3 regions of the Clostridium sp. Marseille-QA1073 genome follow, and region 1 is predicted to be linked to each of the others. Evidence: predicted binding sites of a transcription regulator. Region 1 holds the regulator's gene; each other region holds the start of a gene.
The links. Region 1 encodes LexA, which represses DNA repair genes until DNA is damaged. Its sites were predicted from a motif close to CNAACANNTGTTNG; they were not measured.
Positions count from the first base shown of each region.

Region 1 (8,005 bases):
TCCTATAACATATTAAGTTATTATTTTCTATTGAAAACAAAATTATAACTTAATAAATTAATATTTCATTTATTTTTTACATAAAAAACCCGTCTCTAAAATAAGAGACGGGTGTAATATCCGCGGTACCACTCTAGTTGACAAAAGTCCACTCAATATTTTAACGCTTCTAGCGACAAACCCTATGCAAATAATAAATAAATTTTATAGTTAAAACCTATTTTATTCTTTCAGGTAGCTTCTCCAAGGTTCTCTTCCTATCTAATTATTAGATGCCTCTATGTTACCATTTTGGCTTCTTATTTTCTTACAGAGCTTCCACCATTCCTCTGCTCGCTTTAAGGTTTATAAGAAAGTACTGTCCTCTTCACAGAATTTTAATATTAAATTATGTTATATATTATATCCAATTTTTAAATTTTGTCAACAAAATAACTAGTTTATTTATACATTTCCGCAACTTTTCCTTGAACTTCCTCATTTTCTAAATATTCATCATAAGTCATTACTCTATCCATAATTCCTTTAGGAGTTATTTCAATTACTCTATTTGCAACTGTTTGTATAAATTGATGATCATGAGATGTAAATAATATAGTTCCACTAAAATTTATTAAACCATTATTAACTGCTGTAATAGATTCAAGATCTAAATGGTTAGTAGGCTCATCTAAAATTAACACATTAGCAGAGCTTAACATCATTTTAGATAACATGCAACGAACTTTCTCTCCTCCTGATAAAACAGAAGCTTCTTTTAGCGCTTCCTCTCCTGAAAATAACATTCTTCCCAAAAATCCTCTTATAAAACTTTCAGATTTTTCTTCTGAAAATTGTCTTAGCCAATCTACTAAATTTAAATTACAATCATTAAAGTATTCAGAGTTATCTTGTGGAAAATAAGCTTGAGATGTAGTAATACCCCACTTAAATTCTCCACTATCTGCTTCCATTTCTCCCATAAGTATTTTAAATAGTGTAGTTTTAGCTATACCATCTCCTAAAAATGATATCTTATCACCTTTATTAACCATAAAGCTAACATTATCTAAAACTTTAACTCCATCTATAGTTTTACTTAAATTTTTAACTTCTAATAAATCATTTCCTGCTTCTCTTTCTGGCTTAAATCCAACAAAAGGATATCTTCTTGAAGATGGGCTAATATCTTCAAGTGTAAGTTTATCTAATTGTTTCTTTCTACTTGTAGCTTGCTTAGCCTTTGAAGCATTGGAACTAAATCTAGCAATGAAAGCTTGAAGCTCCTTAATTTTTTCTTCTTTCTTTTTATTTTGGTCTTTAGACATTTGAAGAGCCAATTGGCTTGATTCATACCAAAAGTCATAATTTCCTACATAAAGCTGAATCTTTGCAAAATCTATATCAGCCATATGAGTACAAACTTTATTTAAAAAATGCCTATCGTGAGAAACAACTATAACTGTTCCTTCAAAATCAAGAAGAAAATTTTCAAGCCATTTAATAGATTTTACATCTAAATGGTTAGTAGGTTCGTCCATTAATAGTATATCTGGCTTTCCAAAAAGAGTTTGTGCTAATAGCACTTTAACTTTTTCTGATCCATTTAAGTCTTTCATTAATTTATAATGTAATTCTTCATTTACTCCTAATCCATTTAACAGTGTAGCTGCTTCACTTTCTGCTTCCCAGCCATTAAGTTCTGCAAATTCGCATTCAAGTTCTGAAGCTCTTATACCATCTTCATCAGAAAAATCTTCTTTAGCATATAATGCGTCTTTTTCTTCCATAATTTTAATTAATCTTTGATGACCCATAATAACAGTTTTTAAAACTTCTACTTCATCATAAGCAAAGTGGTCCTGCTTTAATACTGCTAGTCTTTGTCCTGGGGTTATTGAAACTTCTCCTGTATTAGCTTCTAGTTCTCCAGATAATATTTTCAAAAATGTAGATTTACCTGCACCATTAGCACCTATAACTCCATAACAATTTCCTTCAGTAAATTTTATATTAACATCTTCAAACAGCTTACGTGCACCGTATCTTAAGCTAACATTAGTTGCTTGTATCATATGTTATTACCTCCAACTTTATTATTCTTTTTATTACATTGATAATTATAAATTTATTTAAAATAATTAATTTTTTTACTTTCTTTGATTTATGTATAAATAACCTTTATAAAACGCAAGTCCTATTATATCATATAATAGGACTTTAACCTAATAAATTTCAGTATATATTATTATTTAAATTTTTTCTCAGAAGTTTTCTTGTTTTTTGATTCTTTATATGTTTTTTCTTTACTATTTTTATTATTCTTAAATTTAGTTTTTGGCTTAGACGTTATATCTTTATCTTTCTTTATAGACTGCTTTTCTTTAGGATTAATAATTTTACCATAATATATATCTTTTAAATCAATATTAATTTTAAATTTCTTTTTGTATTGAGAAATGATACTTTCTTCTCTTTCTGTTACTATTGATATAGCTACGCCTCTTTCATTGCCTCTTCCACATCTTCCTACCCTATGTATATAATCCATTGGATTCTCCGGTAAATCTAAGTTTATAACATGGGTGACACCTTTAATATCAAGTCCTCGAGAAGCCAAATCAGAAGAAACTAATATATTAGACTTACCATTAATAAAAGCATCCATAGCTTTTTTTCTATCACTTTTAAAAGATGTACCATGAATTGATTCAGCTTTTAGTTTATGATATCTAAGCTTCTCTGCCATTATTTCAATCTCATCACTTTTATTGATAAATACTATTGCTTTTCTAGGATTTAAAGCTGCTACCAGTTTTCTTACCATAATGATTTTATCTCTTCTATCGCAAACAAAATATATATGATCAATATTTTTATTTACGATATTTTCAGCTTCGCTTTTTATAATAATTGGTTCTTTCATCATTTCCTTTGAAAAATTAATAACCTCTTCTGTTAAAGTTGCTGAAAAACATAAAATTTGTCTTTCTCTTAAAGTAGTCTTTATTACAGCTTTTATATTTTCTATGTTGTTTATATCTAATAGTTTATCGCATTCATCTATAATTATAGTTTTTATTGTGTGACCAGAAATCTTCTTCATTTTTATTAATTCTAATATTCTTCCAGCAGACCCAACAATTATATGAGGTTTTTCTTTTAACTTTTCTGCCTGGCGCTTAATATTTACATTTCCAATTATAACTGAAGAAGTTATATTGTGATTGCTATTTTTAGACAAAGTATCTACTACTTTATGTACTTGCACTGCTAGCTCGTGGGTAGGAGTTAATATTATAGCTTGATTCTCTCTTTTTGAAGTATCGACTTTTTGAAAAAGAGGTAGCAGATAAGCTAAAGTTTTTCCACTACCAGTTTCTGACTGTGCAACTACGTCTTTATTGTCAGATATGTATGGTATAGATTTCTGTTGTATTTTCGTTGGTATCTTTATTTCTTGTGCCTCTAAACTCTTAATTATATTTTCACTTATATTTAAATCACTAAAACTATTTATCATCTTTCTCTCTCCTTAAGCTTTTCTATAAGGCATCTGAAAGAAAATAATAGATCAAAGATGTTAGTATATTTTAAGCATATGAAATAAAATAGCTAGTTAAAGATGGGTCATATATTTTGCATCCGACAAGAAGACAGGTTTTCATCATAGCTTAACTATCATGAAGTTCTGACAACGCAGTATGATACAAAACAGATAAGCATACTGACTAGTTATTTTTTGAATATGCTTCAATCAGACAAGGCGTTAGGTTCTGCTCATAGCGGCGCTATGGGCGGGTTCTGACGACGTAGTATGATGGAAAATAGGCTAATATACTGGTCTATTATTTTTTGAAGATGCCTGACTTTGTAAACTACATAAGTATACAGGAAAAAATGTTAAATTGAAATAATTTTTAATTTCAACTTTATAATTAGTATTATTAAAATTTATTTATTTATTATAGTCGCACTGTAATTACATGTCCTCTATAGAACATAAGTTTGATATTTAAAATCTCTTATGATATAATTTCTCTAAGAAATGAGGTGGTTCTATGGCTGATATTAAGAATAATAAACAAATTGAAATATATGAATTTTTAAAAGAACAAATATCCACAAAAGGTTATCCGCCTTCTGTTAGAGAAATATGTGAAGCAGTAAATTTAAAATCAACCTCTACGGTTCATGGTCATCTATCTCGTCTTGAAAAAAAAGGACTTATAAGACGTGATCCTACCAAACCTAGAGCAATAGAGCTTTTATTAGACTCTCCAATAAAAAAAGAGTTAATAGATATTCCTATAGTAGGTAAAATAACTGCTGGGGAGCCTATACTTGCTCATGAAAGTATTGAAGATACATTTTCTATACCAATAAATTTTATAAAAAATAGAAATGACCTTTTTATATTAAAAGTTTCTGGAGAAAGCATGATTGAAGCTGGAATATTTGATGGTGATTTAGCAATTATAGAAAAAACTTCTGTAGCTAATAATGGCGAAATTGTAGTAGCTCTTATCGAAAATGAGGCTACAATTAAAACTTTTTATAAAGAAGATGGCTATATAAGACTTCAACCAGAAAATGCTTCAATGAATCCAATTTTAGTAAAAGACTGCACTATTCTTGGAAAACTTGCAGGGCTATATAGAAAATATTAATAAAGCGTGACAAAATGTCACGCTTTATTACGCAAATATTTTTCCTAATGCAATCAATATTCCTGTTTTGGCGTGGTCAAAAGTCAATCCACCTTGAAGATATGCTATAAATGGATCTCTAATTGGAGCATCAGCAGATAATTCTATTGAAGAACCTTGAATAAAGGCACCTGCTGCCATTATAACTTGATCACTATATCCCGGCATATCCCACGGCTCACACTCTACAAAAGAATCTATTGGTGAACCTGCTTGAATTCCTTTGCAGAATTTTATTAATTTTTCTTTATCATTAAACTTAATTGCCTGAATTATATCGCTTCTTTCATCATTATACTTTGGAAGAACCTCAAAACCTGCTAATTCCATAATTCTAGCACAAAATATTGCTCCTTTAACAGCTTCAATAGCAATATGAGGGGCTAAAAATAATCCTTGAAATAGTGTTCTCATAACTCCAAAAGTAGAACCACATTCTCCACCTATTCCTGGTATAGTTAACCTATATGCTGCTTGATTTACGTACTCTTCTTTCCCAGCTATATATCCTCCAGTTGGAGCTATACCTCCACCAATATTTTTAATGAGTGAACCTGCTACTAAGTCTGCACCTACGTCTGTAGGTTCGATGATTTGTATAAATTCACCATAACAATTATCCACAAAACATATTATATCTTTATTTATTTCCTTAACTGCTTTAATTATCGGTCTTATATCTTCTACTAATAAAGAATTTCTCCAGCCATAACCTGTAGATCTTTGAATATGTACTAATTTTACAGTGTTATCTTCTCTTAATATAGATTTCATAGCTTCTATATCAACTTTTTTATTTTCCCCTAAATCTATTTGTTTATAATTTACACCATACTCTTTTAATGAACCTATATTTTCTTCTTTACTAATTCCAATTATGCTATGAAGAGTGTCATAAGGTGCTCCACAAACACTAACCATTGTATCACCAGGTCTCAAATTTCCAAATAAGGCTGCACCAATAGCATGGGTACCATTAACAAAATGAGGTCTAACTAAAGCAGCTTCAGTATTAAATACTTTAGCATAAACTTTATCTAATGCCTCTCTTCCTATATCTCCATATCCATACCCAGAAGAATTAGTAAAATGCATATCACTTATTCTTTCCTCTTGAAGTGCATTTAAAACTTTGAGCTGATTATATTCTCTTATTTCATCTAATTTTTCAAATTGTGGTTTTACATCTTCTAATGCATTTTCATAAAGCTCTAAGAGCGTAGAATTTATATTATATTTTTTCATTAGAAACTCTTTAGTTATATCTATCATAATTTATATCTCCTTATACAAAAACTACCTTCATAATACTAACATAGTAAATAATAATAATCAAATCTCAATAACTTGTTTAAATAAGAGTTTTATAAATTAGCTCATATTCAAAAATAGTTATTATAACGTTAAATATACAATATCTTGGTTAATTATTTTTTATACGCCTAAAATAAAATATACCTAGATTTTTTAATCTAAGTATATTTTATGTATTTAATCTTCATTGGAATTTTCATTTGAATTGTTGAATAAAATTGGTTTTAGAGGAGTAATTGTTGATATAGCGTGTTTATAAATTAACATTTGTTTTCCATCAGAATATAAAATAACTGTAAAGCTATCAAAACCAGTAACATTACCCTTTATTTGAAATCCATTTGTTAAATGTATTGTAACTGGTACTTTGTTTTTTCTAGCACCATTCAAAAATATATCTTGTAAATTATTTGTAGATTTACTCATTAAAAACACCTCCGTAAATATTAATTAACTTATTCTATGAATAATTATAAAATCCTTTTATTTGGAAAATTATTTAGTTTTAATTATTCATTAATATTTTTCTTTTAAAATCTTCTTCGATAAATTTAGTAACTTCATCATCATCATTAAACGTATCTTTGTCTACCCAAACTACTCTAGGATCTTTTCTAAACCATGTAAGCTGTCTCTTAGCATAATTTCTACTAAATTGTTTAATCATATCAATAGATTTTTCTAAAGATATCTCACCTTTTAAGTGATATAGTAGTTCTTTATACCCTATTCCTTTCATAGATTGCATATCTTCAGTATACCCTTTATTTTTTAATGCAATTACTTCTTCCAATAGTCCTTTTTCCATCATTATATCTACTCTTTTGTTAATTCGTTCATAAAGCTTTTCTCTATTCATTGTTAACACATAGTAATATACATTATAAGGTATATCATAAATATTTTGTTCAGCTAAATACTCACTCATAGTCTTACCTGTAGTCTTATATATTTCTAATGCTCTAATCACTCGTTTTAAATCATTGGGATAAAGCTTTTGAAAACTATCTTCATCTATTTCTTTAAGCATATTATGAACATAATCCTTGCCATTTTGCTCTGCTAGACTGCTTAAATACTCTCTATACTTTTCATCCTTACTGGTATCACCAAAACTATAATTGTAAATAAGGGAGTTAATATAAAGTCCTGTACCTCCTACCACCATAGGTAGCTTACTTTTATCATAAATTTTGTGGATAGCTTCCTCAGCGTATTCTTTAAATTGAGCTACACTAAATTCTTCACTTGGATTAATAATATCCACTAAATAATGCTCTATTCCCTTCATTTCCTCTTTAGTTATCTTAGCAGATCCAATATCCATTTCTTTATATATTTGCATTGAATCACAAGAAATTATCTCACCATTTAGTTTTTTTGCCAGCTTAATGGATATTTCAGTTTTTCCCACTGCAGTTGGTCCTGCAAGAATAAACAAATCCTTCATAAAATCTCACCTAAACTCTATTGTATTCTTTTAAATCTTTTTTCTAGTTCATTTAATGTTATTTTAATCATAGTAGGTCTCCCATGAGGACAAGTAAATGGTTCTTCAATATAACGCAAATCTTCCATTAACTTCTCCATCTCCATTATTGATAACTTATCATTAGCTTTTACTGCTGCTCTACAGGCAAGAGAGGCTATTTTATTATACTTAACTTCTGTAGTTTCTCCACTGCCTAGTTTTTTTAAATTATCTAATATTTCGTAAAATAGAGATTTTACATCAGGCTTACCTAAAAACATAGGTACTTCTCTTATACTTATAGTATTATCGCCAAAATCTTCAATTTTGAACCCAGCATTTTCAAAAGCCTCTACATTTTCACTATAATAAGGAAAATCCTCATAAGTTAGTTCAATAACTATTGGAGTTAATAAAATTTGAGAAACTACTTCTAAATTTTTTATTGATTTCCTATATTTTTCGAAAAGATATTTTTCATGAGCAGCATGCTGATCAATTAATATTAACTCATTATTACTCTCACCTATTA
Region 1 covers NZ_JBSVQM010000006.1:78,525-86,529, forward strand. The annotation lists gene ACY1IQ_RS07245 (ABC-F family ATP-binding cassette domain-containing protein) at 441-2,054, opposite strand; gene ACY1IQ_RS07250 (DEAD/DEAH box helicase) at 2,228-3,502, opposite strand; gene lexA (transcriptional repressor LexA) at 4,041-4,649, shown strand; gene ACY1IQ_RS07260 (methionine gamma-lyase family protein) at 4,677-5,960, opposite strand; gene hfq (RNA chaperone Hfq) at 6,180-6,428, opposite strand; gene miaA (tRNA (adenosine(37)-N6)-dimethylallyltransferase MiaA) at 6,508-7,452, opposite strand; gene mutL (DNA mismatch repair endonuclease MutL) at 7,470-8,005, opposite strand, start outside.

Region 2 (8,005 bases), on a different contig from region 1:
CTGAATTTCATTTCTTCTCTCTCTAGACTCTTTTTCAAGGTCAGTTCTCAGTCTATGAACTTCCTCTTTAGCCTCAAGTATAGCTTCTTTCTTTTTAGATTCAGCATCTTTTTTAGCTTCTTCTATAATTTTTTTAGATTCTTCTTCTGACTTTGCAATATTAGCCTGTGATATATTTTTTCTAGTATAAACAACAACAAAAATTCCAATGAAAATAACAATTAATACAATACCTATCCCTAATAACATTCTTGTATCCATTGTATGTTAACACCTCCTTTGCTCATTTTAATATCTATTTGGATTGAAAATGAAAGCTAGAAAAGGTGTCATATTTTATTCAATTGGTAGCAATTACATTATGCTAAACCAGTATTTGTATTTATTTTATATTACTTTCTATATAATGTCAAGTTGCTTGGTATGCTACAAACAGGTAAAATATATACTTTTTTATAATATTAAAATTATATCCAATTATTCATATATATATTCAAAATTATTGAAAGATAAAAGAAAAATTTCCAAATAATTGAATTTATTTGTTATGTATCTATAAATATCTCTTCATTGTTATTAACCATCTATTTCTACTATCTTTTAATATAATTATATAACATTTTTATACAAAAATATTAGCTTTAAAAAAATTATACATTGTATCAAAAATTCACTATTATTTTACCATACATTAATTTTTAATATAATATTATTATAAAAATAAAAAAACAAAAGTAGCAAGAAATACCTGCTACTTTTCATTACCTTTTTCTTCTACTAAAACTTCTTCCTTATATAAAGGTAAGTTATACTTTTCTCTTATTCTATTTTCTATTTCTAATCTTAATTCAGGATTTTCTTTGAAATAATTCTTAGCATTTTCTCTACCTTGACCTAATCTTGTATCACCATAAGAGAACCATGCACCACTCTTTTGAACTATTTCCTCCTTAACTGCTATATCTAAAACGTCTCCTTCTCTTGAGATTCCTTCGCCATACATGATATCAAATTCTGCTTGTTTAAATGGAGGTGCAACTTTATTTTTAGTTATTTTAACTCTCGTTCTATTTCCTAAAAATTCATCACCTTGTTTAATAGTATCAACTTTTCTTACATCCATTCTAACTGATGCATAAAATTTAAGTGCTCTTCCACCTGGAGTAGTCTCAGGATTTCCAAACATTACTCCAACTTTTTCTCTAAGCTGATTTATAAATATAGTAACACATTTTGATTTATTTATTGATCCTGCTAATTTTCTAAGTGCTTGTGACATAAGCCTAGCTTGAAGTCCAACGTGAGAGTCTCCCATTTCTCCTTCAATTTCTGCTTTTGGTACAAGAGCTGCAACTGAGTCTACAACTACAACATCTACTGCACCTGAACGTACTAACGCCTCTGTTATCTCAAGACCTTGCTCTCCAGTATCAGGTTGGGAAACTATTAAATTATCTATGTCAACACCTAAGGCCTTAGCATATACTGGATCTAATGCATGTTCTGCATCTATAAAAGCTGCTACACCTCCAGCTTTTTGAGCTTCTGCAACAACATGTAGTGCTACTGTTGTTTTACCAGAAGACTCTGGTCCGAATATCTCTACAATTCTTCCTCTAGGTACTCCACCTATTCCTAGTCCTATATCTAGTCCTAGACATCCTGTAGATATTGAATCTAAATTAAGTACACTGTTTTCTCCAAGCTTCATTACTGAACCTTTACCAAATTGTTTTTCTATCTGTCCCATAGCTGCTTCTAAGGCTTTTAACTTTTCACTATTCATATATCTCCCCTTAAGGGTTCACCATCCTTTCACTTGACGAACATTTGTTCTGTATATATTATACAATATATTATTTAATAGGTCAACTAAAAGAATATAATAAGAAGTTCCTACTCTACAAGCAGGAACTCCCTTTTTATAATTGCCATTTTAAATGTTTTTAATCATTTATCCATTTTAATTACATTTGCATTTTTGTAGAAATAATCTATACCAGATACTATAGTTATTATAACAGCTAACGCCATTGATATCATTGTTATTATTCTAATAATCCAAATATCATAGCTTAATGTTACCAATCCTGCTATTATTGCTACTATTTGTATTACAGTTTTAGCCTTTCCCCAGTTGCTAGCTGCAATTACTATACCTTCTGATGCAGCTAATGTTCTAAGACCAGATACAGCAAATTCTCTTGCAATTATTATCATAGCTACCCACCCTGGTATTACTTGTAACTCAACTAAAGAAACCAGTGCAGAAGTTACTAATAACTTGTCTGCTAAAGGATCCATAAACTTTCCAAAGGTCGTTACTTGATTTCTGCTTCTAGCTATGTATCCATCAAGCTTATCTGTTAATGATGCTACTACAAAGACTATGGTAGCCAAAATTGTTCCTAAAGAAGTATTTAATGCTATAAACACTAAGAATACAGGAACCAATAATATTCTTATCACTGTAAGTTTATTTGCAAGATTCATATGACACAACTCCTATTTAAACAAAATTTTATAGAATAAATATGAATATTTTTACTGTAGAACAACTCCTATTAAATCATATTCTAATGCCCTTATAATCTTTACGTCAATAAATTGACCTATCTTTATATTATTATCATTTTCAATAAAAATTTCACCATCTATTTCAGGAGCCATTTCATAACTTCTTCCAATATACATTTTATCTTCTTTATTTTCTATTAATACAGTGTATATTCTGCCCACTTTATTTTTATTTAACTCCTTAGAAATCTGTTGTTGAAGAGCCATAAGCTCATGATATCTCATTTCTTTTATTTCATCATCAATTTGTTCATCCATATCAGCTGCAGCAGTTCCCTCTTCCTGGGAGTAAGTAAATACTCCTAGTTTATCAAATTTGATTTCCTTAACAAAATCTTTAAGCTCTTCAAAGTCTTCTTCGCCTTCTCCTGGAAATCCTACTATAAGAGATGTTCTTAAAACCACGTTAGAGACCTTAGCTCTTAATTTATTTATATTGTCAGTTATAGTTTTATTTCGTCCTTTTCTTCTCATATTTTTTAATATTTTATCACTTATATGTTGTATAGGTATATCAATATATTTACAAACTTTATCATTACTTGCTATTTCATCTATTATTTCATCTGTCAATTCTTCAGCATAACAATATAATATACGAATCCATTTAATACTTTTAATTTTAGATAGCTCATTTAATAATGTGTGTAGTTTCTTTTCACCATATATATCTATACCATAACTTGTAGTATCTTGTGCAACTAAAATTAACTCTTTATAACCATTTATAGCAAGTTCTTTAGCTTCTTTTAGAATATCTTCTATAGTCCTACTTCTATACTTACCTCTTATACTAGGTATAGCACAATAAGCACATTTGTTATTACACCCTTCAGATATTCTTATATAAGCGGTAGTTCCTCCAGTTGTAACCACTCTTTTCCCAATATTAATATTAGAATCACTATAACTAGTATAGGCTATTTTTTTATTATTTTTTAATACATCTTCTATACTGTCATTTAATTTATCATAATCATTTACCCCTAATATTATATCAAGCTCAGGTATAAGTTTTAAAAGTTCACTTCCATATCTTTGAGTTAAACATCCTGTAGCTATAAGCACTTTACAATTATGTTCTTCTTTATATCTTGCCATTTCAAGTATAGTATCTATAGATTCTTGCTTAGAACTCTCAATGAATCCACAAGTATTTATTATTATAATATCTGCATTATTAGGTTCATTTATAACTTCAAATTTTTCTTTTATATTTCCTATAATAATTTCCGAGTCAATTCTATTCTTATCACAACCTAAGTTTACTACTCCAACTTTCAATTTATCCACTAGTTTTCCTCCTATATTTTTCTTTATAGTATAAGGTTATCACTCTTCATATTCTTCTTTACTTAAAAGAACTTGTCTTGGCTTACTTCCATTTCTTCCAGAAATAATACCTCTTTCCTCCATCTGTTCTATTATTCTCGCTGCTCTATTATATCCTATTTTTAATCTTCTCTGCAATAGAGAGGTAGATGCCTGTTCTGTATCTATAACTATTTTTATAGCCTCATTTAAAAGCTCATCACAATCATCACTTTTAGGCCTAGCCCCTTCTTCTATTTCTTCAATAATGTGATCTTCATATTGATGTTCTTCTACTTGATTTTTAATAAATGTTACCACTCTCTCTACTTCTTCCTCAGATACAAAGGCTCCCTGTATCCTAACAGGCTTTGCTTCTCCTACAGGATAAAATAGCATGTCTCCTTTACCAAGTAATTTTTCTGCCCCTGACGAATCAAGTATAGTTCTCGAGTCTATTTGACTTGATACAGCAAAAGAAATTCTTGAAGGTATATTTGCTTTAATAACTCCAGTAATTACATCTACAGATGGTCTTTGAGTAGCTATAACTAAATGCATACCTGCTGCTCTAGCCATCTGTGCTAATCTTCCTATATAATCCTCGACATCATTAGGGCAAACCATCATAAGATCTGCGAGCTCATCAATTATAATTACTATCCAAGGTAACTTTTCTTCAAGAATACCCTTGTTTGCCATTTCATTATAACCTTCAATATTTCTTACGTTATTATCTGCAAATATCTTATATCTTCTAGTCATCTCATTTACCGCCCAACTTAATGCACTAGCTGCTTTTTTAGGATCGGTTACTACAGGGATTAATAAATGTGGTATTCCATTGTAAATATTAAGCTCAACAACTTTAGGATCTATAAGTAATAATTTAACCTCATCTGGAGAATACTTATATAGTAAACTCATGAGTAAGGTATTTATACACACACTTTTACCTGATCCTGTTGCCCCTGCTACTAGCATATGAGGCATTTTTGTTAAGTCAGAAACAATAGAATGTCCACCTATATCCTTACCTAGGCAAAAGGCTAAATTTTTATTAGAACTTATAAACTCTTCTGATTCAATAACTTCTCTTAAATATACTGGTGTTAATTCTCTATTAGGTACCTCTATTCCTACTGCTGCTTTACCCGGAATAGGTGCTTCTATTCTAACTCCTGAGGATGCTAAATTTAAAGCTATATCATCAGATAAATTAACAATTTTACTTACTTTCACTCCAGCACTAGGTTGAAGTTCAAATCTAGTTACAGATGGACCTTTTGTAACTTGTATAACCTTTGCCTCTACTCCAAAGCTTAAAAGAGTTTCTTGTAACTTACTTGCGCTATTTAATAAATCCTTTTTATCTCCTTTTTTAAGTTGATTATGTTCATTTTTATAAAGTAAATCCACATCAGGAAATTTATATTCAAAGTTTTTAGTACTATTTAAAGTATTAATATTAATTTCTTCCTCTAATTCATTAGTAAAAGCTTTATCATTAATAGAAGATTTTTCTTCTTTAATATTATTTTGTATAGAATTTTTTTCACTTTTACTATTATCATCTATCTCTGTAGATTTTAAGAAATCTATAATTTTTATTTTATGGTTTGTATCAACTTTTGATATGGAACTTTCTTCAATGATGTTTTCTTTTAACTCTTCATTCACAAGTATTTTTCCGTCATTTTTTAACTTATTTTTCTTTGAACTATCTTTCTTATTTATGATTTCTGAAATCATATCTTTAATAGTTATGTCCTTGATTAAAGTTATAGATATTATATATACTGCAATAAAAATTATGTAACTACCTAGTTTTCCAAAAAGCTTATATAGTGGAACTGATAAAAAATATCCTATAATTCCACTATGAAATATGCTACCAGAATTATAGATTTTTTCTACTCCTGCCATAATATTATCTTTTACATAATAATTAGATAAAACAGCCATTTGTATAAGTAATAAACTATTAATAATGAATAAAACTATTCCATAAAATCTCTTAGTAAAAGCAATATTACCACTTTTAATTATATAGCTAGCTCCTATAAATATACAAAAGGCAGGCATTACATATGCACCTAAGCCTATTAATCCTACAAATAATTTATAAATAAATAATCCTATCATACCAGATAATGATGATTGATTTGAAAATACAGTAGAACCTAAGCTAAGTAACATTAATATGCCTATAGTTATAAGTATAATTCCCGAAACTTCCGAGTGGCTTTTTTCATTAGTATATCTCTTATCAGTCTTTCCATTATCTTTGGCCCCACTTCTTTTTTGAGATTTTTTACTCTTTTCTTTATCAACGTTATTTTTAGCCACCGTATCACCTCCAAATTAACTATTTCTACAAATATCATAATATTTCCTTTTAAATAAATCCAATAAAAAATAGGTCAAAATCGACCTATTTTTTATCAATAAGTTCATTTAATTTGTGCAACGCTTGAGATATTCCTCCAACTTCATCAATAATTCCGCATTCAACTGCTTGCTTACCTATTAATATAGTTCCCATATCATTTAATAATTCGTCAGTTTCAGACATCATATTTCTCAATTCATTTGCATCTATTTTAGAAGTCCTTGTTATAAATTCAATAATTCGTTCTTGCATTTTTCTAAAATAGTCAAAAGTTTGAGGAACCCCTATTACTAACCCATTCATTCTTATAGGGTGAACAATCATAGTAGCACTAGGTGAAATAAATGAATAGCTTGAGGAAGTTGCTAGCGGAACTCCGATAGAATGCCCTCCGCCAATAACTAAAGATACCGTTGGCTTCGATAAACTATTTATCATTTCCGCAATTGCCAGTCCTGCTTCTACATCTCCTCCAACAGTATTTAATATTACAAGTATACCCTTAACTTTTTCATCTCTTTCCATTGCTACTAATTGAGGTATAACATGTTCATATTTAGTTACTTTTGTTTGAGGTGATGCCATACTATGACCCTCTATTTGCCCTATTATAGGTAGTATTTGTATACTATCATCGCCACTAGCCACATTAAGTACTCCTAACTCCTTAATATTTTGAACTCCTTCATTAGGTTTTGATTCTTCTTCATTTTTAGTTATCTCTTCACTTTTTATTTTCTTTTCAGTATTTTTATCTGTCATAATCATTCCTCCTAAATATACATTTCTATTTTGTACATTTAGAGGAAATCATATACTTAATTATTATAAATTAAACTCTTTATGAAGCACATTAATAGCCAATTCTGTATATGGAGCTTCTACTAAACACCATATAGTCATATGAGAATCCGCTGTTTGTAGTACTTCTATTTTTTCCTTTGTCAATGTTTTTAAAATTCTAGCCATAACTCCTGGCATACCTCTCATCTTAGAACCTATAATAGCAATTTTACTACAATTTTCAATATATGAGCATTGTAGATTTATTTCATTTGTAATTTCTTTAAATTTATCTAAATCACTTAATGCTATAGTAAATATTTTTTGTTTAGGAAAAACATTGATAAGATCAATACTTATACCTTTTTCTGCTATTATGTCAAACAATTCAACATAGCTATTACTATTATTATCTGCAACGGTAATTTGTACTCTATCTTTTACATGAGTAATTCCAGTAATAATACTTTGTGAATCATCTTCTATATGATTAGTAATAAAGGTTCCATCACAGTCGCTAAGAGTATTTTTAATAACTAATGGTATATTATATTTTTTAGATATTTCAACAGCTCTAGGATGAATAACTTTAGCCCCTTGATATGCAAATTGACATACTTCATCATAACTTATAGCTTTAATCAAAGTAGCATGAGATACTATTCTAGGGTCAGCAGTCATTATTCCATCTACATCTGTATAAATGTGAATTTCTTCTGCTTTTAGTGCTGCTCCTAAGATAGCAGCAGTAACATCGCTTCCCCCTCTTCCAAGAGTAGTTAAATACCCATCTTCACAGATTCCTTGAAAGCCTGCTACTACTGGTATTTTATCCTCATTTAAAAGTTTTAGCAATCTCTCAGTATCTACATCCATTATTGTAGCATTTCCATAATTATTATCTGTTTTAATTCCTGCAAGTCCTCCTGTTAGTGGTATAGC
Region 2 covers NZ_JBSVQM010000003.1:140,271-148,275, forward strand. The annotation lists gene rny (ribonuclease Y) at 1-261, opposite strand, end outside; gene recA (recombinase RecA) at 752-1,786, opposite strand; gene pgsA (CDP-diacylglycerol--glycerol-3-phosphate 3-phosphatidyltransferase) at 1,951-2,493, opposite strand; gene rimO (30S ribosomal protein S12 methylthiotransferase RimO) at 2,545-3,870, opposite strand; gene ACY1IQ_RS03925 (FtsK/SpoIIIE family DNA translocase) at 3,910-6,237, opposite strand; gene ACY1IQ_RS03930 (ClpP family protease) at 6,323-7,042, opposite strand; gene dapG (aspartate kinase) at 7,106-8,005, opposite strand, start outside.
Region 2: recA (recombinase RecA) is a predicted target of LexA. The motif match lies at 1,824-1,837, and genes of this name have one in related genera.

Region 3 (8,005 bases), on a different contig from region 1:
TGCAATAACTCCAGCTAAGCAAATTGTTAAATAATATGGAACAAAATATTGCTCTAGCTGTACTGTTTGAAGTACAACAAGGCTAAAGGTAATTGAAACTGCTGAGAAGGTAGTACCTATTACTGCTGCTTCACGTTTTGTATAATATCCCTCTTCATATTGTTTACTTGTTAATAAAACTCCTATTGTTCCATCGCCAAGCCAAGAAGTGATACAATCTATTGAAGACCTACCTGGTAATTTAAATACAGGTCTCATAACTTTAGTTAATAATACTCCAAAGAACTCTAATAATCCAAAGTTTAAAAGCAGTGGCAAAAGTATACCTGCAAAAAGAAAAACTGCAAATAAAACTGGTAATAAACTTGTTAAAAGCATTCCTCCTGTAGCATCTGACCATATCCATTCAGGTCCTACTTGAAATAATGCTAAGATTACAAATATCATACCAATGACTCTTGCACATAACCACAACGGAGTTATATTAAATAACGAGTTTAAATATTTATTCTCTATTACAAATCTAGGCTTTACTATTTTAGTAATTATGGTACATATAGTGCTTATACATATTATTGTGGCTGTAATTGCTGGTAAACTTTCTTCTAAGATATTAATTATCGAATTAGATAGTAGTGCAACTGAAATTGTTATCTCGCCATTAAAAGGAATTGGTATCATAAATAATACTACACCTATTAATGAAGGAATAATAAATCGTAATACCCTTGATGTTGTTTGAGGCTTTTCCTTTAAATTAATCATATCTTCCTCCTTATTTTCCAAAATATTCAATCTCTTTATATAATGGTAATACATAAATTACCAACAACCAACCCTTATTCTTTAATTTATTTTTTATGTTTCTATGAATTAATCTGCAAAAGTTTATGAAGTTGTTACATTTGATGAATTTTATTATTAAAACAACTGTAATATTATGCAAACTTATCTGATAATTATTCATAACATATAAATAATATGATATAACTATAAATTAAGGGCATACTACCCAAAGCACACCCTACTTAAACCTGCAGTTAAAATAATATCCATATCATCTCTTTTATTTCATAATAATAGTAATCTACTATAAAATAAAAAATTTATATAAATATATTCTTTTCTCTATCAACTTATTATTTACAGTTATGTAATTATATTTTAAATAATATCCACTTACAACTGTTTAGCTCATATTTAATTTCATAAATCTTTTCCTTATTATTAATAATACTTTGGCATCTAAATATCATCATTAAATTTCCTGCTAGTTTCTCTTTTTCTCTGCATATAACTTTATTTATTTTTACTACTTCTGTAGTTTCATGGACAATTCTAAATTTTACAGGATGTATTTCGCCGTCACTATCAAACCATGCAACCATATCAATAGGTTGTGCTACCACCTTCATCTAAAACACTCCTTATAAATTATTTTTTGAAGATGCCTTAAATAGTTCTTCCTCTGTTCCTCCACTTATAGATTTAATACCAGAATGTAAAAAAGATGACTTCATTATTGACTTATTTCCATATTTATCTCTTATACTATCTATAGTTTTCTCTAATACAATATATTTTTCATCCTCTTTTTTATCAAATAAGGAAAGTTGTACACCAAAGTTTTCACTAACTATCGAAGTGTTCACTGCTAAAAGTCTAATAGATTCACCATGCCAAAGTTCATCAAAAAGCTTACAACTTATCTTGTAAATTTCATTAGTGCTATTAATAGGGTTTATAATTTTTTTCTGTTTTGAGTAATTTATAAATTCACTGTTTCTTATGGATATAGAAATCACATTACAATAATTGTTACTTTTTCTTAATCGCATACCTAAAGTTTCACATAGTGATAATAAAACTCTATGAGCGGTTTCTCTATCTTCTACATCAAAAGGAATAGTAGTGGAGTTTCCCATATTTTTATTTTTATATTTTTTATTAGCATCAATTACCGAAAAATCAATTCCATTAGCATAATTATGAATCATGTTGCCATAACTTTTAAAGAAATATTTTAATTTTTCTATATCATATTTTGCTAAATCACCTATAGTGTTTATATTAATTTTTTTTAATTTTGGTAGTGTTGCCTTTCCTACCATAAATAAATTTTCTATAGGTAAATTCCACATTTTACTTTCTATCTCTTCTTTAAAAAGAGTATGAACCCTATCAGGCTTTTTTAAATCTGATGCCATCTTTGCTAAAAGTTTGTTAGAAGATATGCCTATATTCACCGTAAATCCCAATTTTTCTTTTATTCTATCTTTAATTTGATATGCTAGTTTTATATAGTCTTCTCTAGTATATTTCTTATTAGTAACTTCTAAAAAACATTCATCTATAGAATATTGTTCCAATAGCGGACTGTACTCTAAAAGTATCTCTATCATAGCCTTGCTACATTTATTATATAATTCAAAATCTCCATGAACTACCTTTAAATTAGGGCATTTCTGGAAAGCAGAATATAAACTTTCTCCAGTTATAATATTATATTTCTTTGCAGGTATAGATTTCGCTAATACTATACCATGGCGTGATTTTTCATCTCCACCTATCACTGATGGTATTTTTCTTAAATCTATTTTATCCCCTCTTTGAAGTCTATAAACTGCTGTCCATGATAAATATGCAGAATTAACATCTATATGAAAAATACACTTATTATAACTCTCCATCTTTAATACCTCTCTCAATATTCATATAATTTTAATTATATAAGAACGTACGTTCTATGTAAAGCTAAAATTCCAATTATGGTAATTAATTTTACTAAAGATATTAAAAATTTAATAAACTCTTCAAAACTATTAAATAATTAATAAGTTCTAAAAACTTTTTCATACAAAAAGTTTAAAATATAAAGGAGTTAGAACTTCTCTAACTCCTTTGTATCTTAAATTAAAAAATTCCGTTGAATACCAATGCTGCTGCAATTCCTCCTAGTATTGGTGCTACAATTGGTATCCAAGCATATCCCCAATCTGAATCTCCTTTACCCTTAATTGGTAAAATTGCATGAGCTATTCTGGGTCCTAAATCCCTAGCAGGATTTATAGCATAACCAGTAGTTCCCCCTAAAGTTATTCCTATTACCCAGATTATCAATCCTACTACTAATGGTGAGATCCCATCTACCATCTTTGTATTTGCAATTCCCAATATAGCAAATACAAGAACGAAAGTCCCTATAAATTCACAAATAAAATTATTTACTGTATCTTTTATTGCTGGAGCAGTACAAAATACGCCTCTCTTAGTATCTTTATCATCAGTAGCATCAAAATGATTTTTATAATAAATATAAACTAAACATGCCCCAAGGAAAGCTCCTAACATTTGACATAAGATAAATAGAGGAACATCTGCCCAAGGAAATTTTCCTATTGCAGCTAAACCTAAAGTTACTGCTGGATTAAAATGCGCTCCTGATATAGGTCCAAATATAAACACTGGAATTGTTACTGCTAAAGCCCATCCAGTAGCTATTACTATCCAGCCTGAACCATTAGCTTTAGATTTATCTAAACATACATTTGCAACTACTCCATCTCCTAGAAGGATTAAAAGCATTGTTCCCAATAATTCTGCTAAATAAATTGACATAATATATCCTCCTTAAATTAGATATCTTCTTTTATCGTACCAATGATCTATTAACTGCTTCATGCCAACCTTCTAAGAGTTTTTCTCGTTTTTCATCTTCCATATTAGGCTCAAATCCCTTTGAAATAGCCCAATTTTCACAAATTTCTTCTTTATTCTTCCAATAACCTACTGCCAAACCAGCTAAATAAGCAGCTCCTAAAGCAGTAGTTTCTATTACTTCTGGTCTATCAACTTGTACTCCTAATATATCCGCTTGGAATTGCATTAGGAAATTATTTGCACAAGCTCCTCCATCTACTTTTAATGCCTTTAATGTTATTCCTGAATCCTCTTCCATTGCTTTTAATACATCATAAGTCTGATAAGCTAGAGATTCTAAAGTAGCTCTTATTATATGTTCTTTTTTTGCTCCTCTAGTAAGTCCCACAATGGTTCCTCTAGCATATTGGTCCCAATAAGGAGCTCCAAGCCCTACAAATGCTGGTACCATATAAACTCCATTAGTATCCTCTACTGCTGTAGCATACTCTTCAGAATCTTCCGCTTTTTTTATCATTCTTAGCTCATCTCTTAGCCATTGAATAGCTGCTCCTGCTATAAATATACTTCCTTCTAAAGCATATTCTATCTTACCATCTACGCCCCAAGCTATAGTAGTTAAAAGTCCTTTCTTAGAATTAACAGCCTTTTCTCCCGTATTCATAAGCATAAAACAACCTGTTCCGTAGGTGTTCTTTGCAGTTCCTGGTTGGTGACAACATTGGCCAAATAAGGCAGCTTGCTGATCTCCCGCAACTCCTGCTATAGGAGTTTTAGCTCCTAATAGTGAATGATCAGTATAACCATAAACATAGCTAGAAGGCTTAACTTCTGGCAGCATTGATTTTGGTATATTTAAAATACTTAAAATTTCTTCATCCCATTTTAGTTCATGAATATTGAATATAAGAGTTCTAGATGCATTAGTATAATCCGTAACATGAACTTTTCCCTTAGTTAAATTCCATATAAGCCAAGTATCTATAGTACCAAATAAAAGATTACCTTTTTCTGCTTCTTCTCTTGCTCCTTCTACATTATCTAGTATCCATTTAATTTTTGTTCCTGAAAAATAGGCATCTAAAATAAGACCTGTTTTTTCTGTGAACATCTTGTCTAAGCCTTTTTCCCTAAGCTCATCACAAATTTCTGCCGTCCTTCTACACTGCCAAACTATAGCATTATAAACAGGTTGTCCAGTATGTTTATTCCAAACTACTGTAGTTTCTCTTTGATTAGTAATTCCAATAGCAGAAATATCTGTAGCAGTTATCCCTAGTTTTGCCATAGCTTCTGTTGCAACACCCAATTGAGTAGACCAGATTTCTATAGGGTCATGTTCTACCCATCCTCCCTTAGGATAAATTTGAGTAAATTCTTTTTGTGCCACACTTGCTATAGTCCCTTTTTCATTAAAAATAATACATCTTGAGCTTGTTGTTCCTTGATCCAATGCCATAACATATTTTGCCATGTTCATCCCTCCCATAAAATACTTTTAATTATCGTATTATAGTATATTAAAAAAGAGTATCTATTTATAACCAGTCTAAAAGTTTTAATATATTACTCTATTTCTAAACTAAAATTTAAAATTCATAAAATAATACTTTTATTATAAACTGTAATTACAATATTGTAAAAAAGAAACTAAGATCATAGATCTTAGTTTCTTGCATTATTGTTCATTAATTGTTATTAAATTATTGATTATTATTTGATTGTGCATTGTTACTTTCATTAGGCTTATTTTTATCTTTTTCTTTTTCTTTGTCTTTTTCTTTATTTTCATCTGGTTTTGAAGGTTTAGCAGCTTCTGCCTTTTTAGTACCTTTTTTAACTATTTGAGGAGTTGGCTCATAAGTATCATTATTCATAAGCTCTCTTGAAACCTCTACATCATTCTGATAAATTACTCTATAAGCCTTAACCTTATATCCTTCCATACCATATTGCTGAATAACTTCTGTTCCTTCTTCTAAAGTTGGATCCTCTTCAACTTTAGTTTCAAATGGAGTAGTTGCATAAGTTTCACTATAAAACTCGTATCTTTTTCCTGTAAGTAAGGCTGAATTAGAATAAAGATTAAAACCAACGCTACCATTACCTGCATATCCCTCAATATACATTGGATATTTTGTGTTATTTGTAAATACATAATCTAACCATCCATAAGCTATGGCTGCATCTAATCCCTTTTCAACATAACCTACAGGAAGATTATGGTTAAGTCTTGAATCTGGAAGTATTCCAGCTCTTAATACTGCATTATGAAGAGTTGTAGATACTTGACATACTCCTCCACCATAATCTTTTTCAAACTTATCACCTACAATTACAACACCTTCTAAATATCCTTTGTCAGGAGTTGTATCACCTACTATAGTATTAAAACTAAAACTATCTCCTGGCATTAATAAAGTTCCATTTATAGTGTTTGTACTTATTTCTATATTTACAGCTCTTGCTTGAGTTGAATTTTCGTAGCTTGTACTAAAATTCGATATTTTGGTATTTATCTTTTCAAGTTCTGCTTTTGTTATTGTCGGTTTATCTTCTACAAGTTTTGCTTTAACTTTAACTTCAGTTTCTGTTTCTTTTGAAGAAGCTATTGCTTTGGTTATTTCCTCCTGTAGTGATTTAGAATCTAGCTTCATACCTAATTGTTCAGGAGTTATATCAAATCCATCTCCAGCTTTAGTTATTTTAGCATTAACTTTATTTTTATTTAGTTCACTTTCCATAGTCTTAATCTTATTCTCTATTACTTTATTATCATAAGTAAATTTTAGCTGATGATCTTTTTCTGTAGGATTTTTAATCATTTTAAACTTTTCCATTACTCCCTTATCTTTTCCCTCTTCAAATACGGACTTTACTGTATCATCTAAGTTAAAGTTTAATTTCATATCAGCATAATTAACTACATAAGATTTATCTCCAGCTGTCATAATTAATTTTTTCTGCTCTACACTTTTCTTGTACTTTTCTTCTATTAATTTTAACGCTTCTTCTTTTGTTTTACCGGAAAGGTCAATTCCTTGAATTTTCATTCCTGGATAAATAACACTTTCATAATTATCAACCGTAGTTTTAACGTAGAATACTCCACCAATTGATATCATTAATAAAGCAGTTATTAAAGAAAGGATAATTACTCTTCTTTTTTTAGCTTTAGCTTTCTTTTTCTTTTTAGAAGTTCTACTTTTAACTACAGTATTATTTTCTAAGTTTGTGTTCATGTTAAAATTCCTTTCATTGAAAAATTTTCCCTAACCCGAAGTAAATAAATAATTGCTTAAATAAAACAAATTTAATAATAAATACACCTATAGTATATCATAAAATGTTTTAGCTTTCACTTTGTAAAAACCCAGATTTTATATGAGTTAAAGCGATTTTAAAAGTTTATTTCATACATTCGATTGATGTTGTTAATTTTTATAAAAGTTTAAAAAGAAATATATCTTCACTATATATAGATATTAATTGATTTCAAAATAAAAAGTGTAACAAATCTATTACGATATAATTACACTTTAAACATATTTAAAATAACTATTGTTGAATGTTAATCTATTTTGAATTTTTAAATAGCTACTTTATCTTCACAGCTCTTATTAAGATCATTTAATTTCTATTTAGTTCCCTTAGCTATAACTTTCTTCACTGGCTTATAAAAATCATCATTTAAAAGAATTTTATCTTTTTTCTCCCCATTTTCATACTCTGTTCTATATACCTTCACCTTGTAACCTATGCTTCCAGGATTTTTAATTTTCTCTTTACCTTTTTCTATAGTATTATCGTAGACATATTCAGTAGATATAGGATATTTTCCATATATATCTTGAGAAAATTCATAACTTTTACTTTTTAATGATGAATTCGAATATATATTAAAAATTACGTCCTTATCTGTAATAGCACTTTCTATATATATTGGATAATTTAAAGTGTTTTTAAATTTATAATCTACAGAGCCGTAAGCAACAGTTGCATCCATCCCTAGCTCCGTATAGCCTACAGGCATATTATGATTTAGTCTTTCTGTTGGTATTATGCCTATTTTTAAAACAGCATTATGAAGAGTAGTTGAAACTTGGCATATTCCCCCACCTAATCCTTGTTCTAACTTATCTCCCATTATAACTGTAGCAGGTAAATATCCTTTATCAGCAGTTGTATCACCCACTATCTTATTAAAACTATATTCGTCTCCAGGCATTAATAGAACTCCATTATTAGCATATGTAGCTATAGATATATTTTTAGTTCTAGCGTGAGTTGAAGGTTTATAACTGGTTTTGGCAGAAGCAATTAATTGATTTATGTCCTCTAACTT
Region 3 covers NZ_JBSVQM010000010.1:132,385-140,389, forward strand. The annotation lists gene ACY1IQ_RS11240 (YjiH family protein) at 1-765, opposite strand, end outside; gene ACY1IQ_RS11245 (hypothetical protein) at 1,158-1,415, opposite strand; gene ACY1IQ_RS11250 (Y-family DNA polymerase) at 1,428-2,690, opposite strand; gene ACY1IQ_RS11255 (MIP/aquaporin family protein) at 2,914-3,618, opposite strand; gene glpK (glycerol kinase GlpK) at 3,650-5,134, opposite strand; gene ACY1IQ_RS11265 (VanW family protein) at 5,364-6,902, opposite strand; gene ACY1IQ_RS11270 (VanW family protein) at 7,298-8,005, opposite strand, start outside.
Region 3: ACY1IQ_RS11250 (Y-family DNA polymerase) is a predicted target of LexA. The motif match lies at 2,733-2,746, and genes of this name have one in related genera.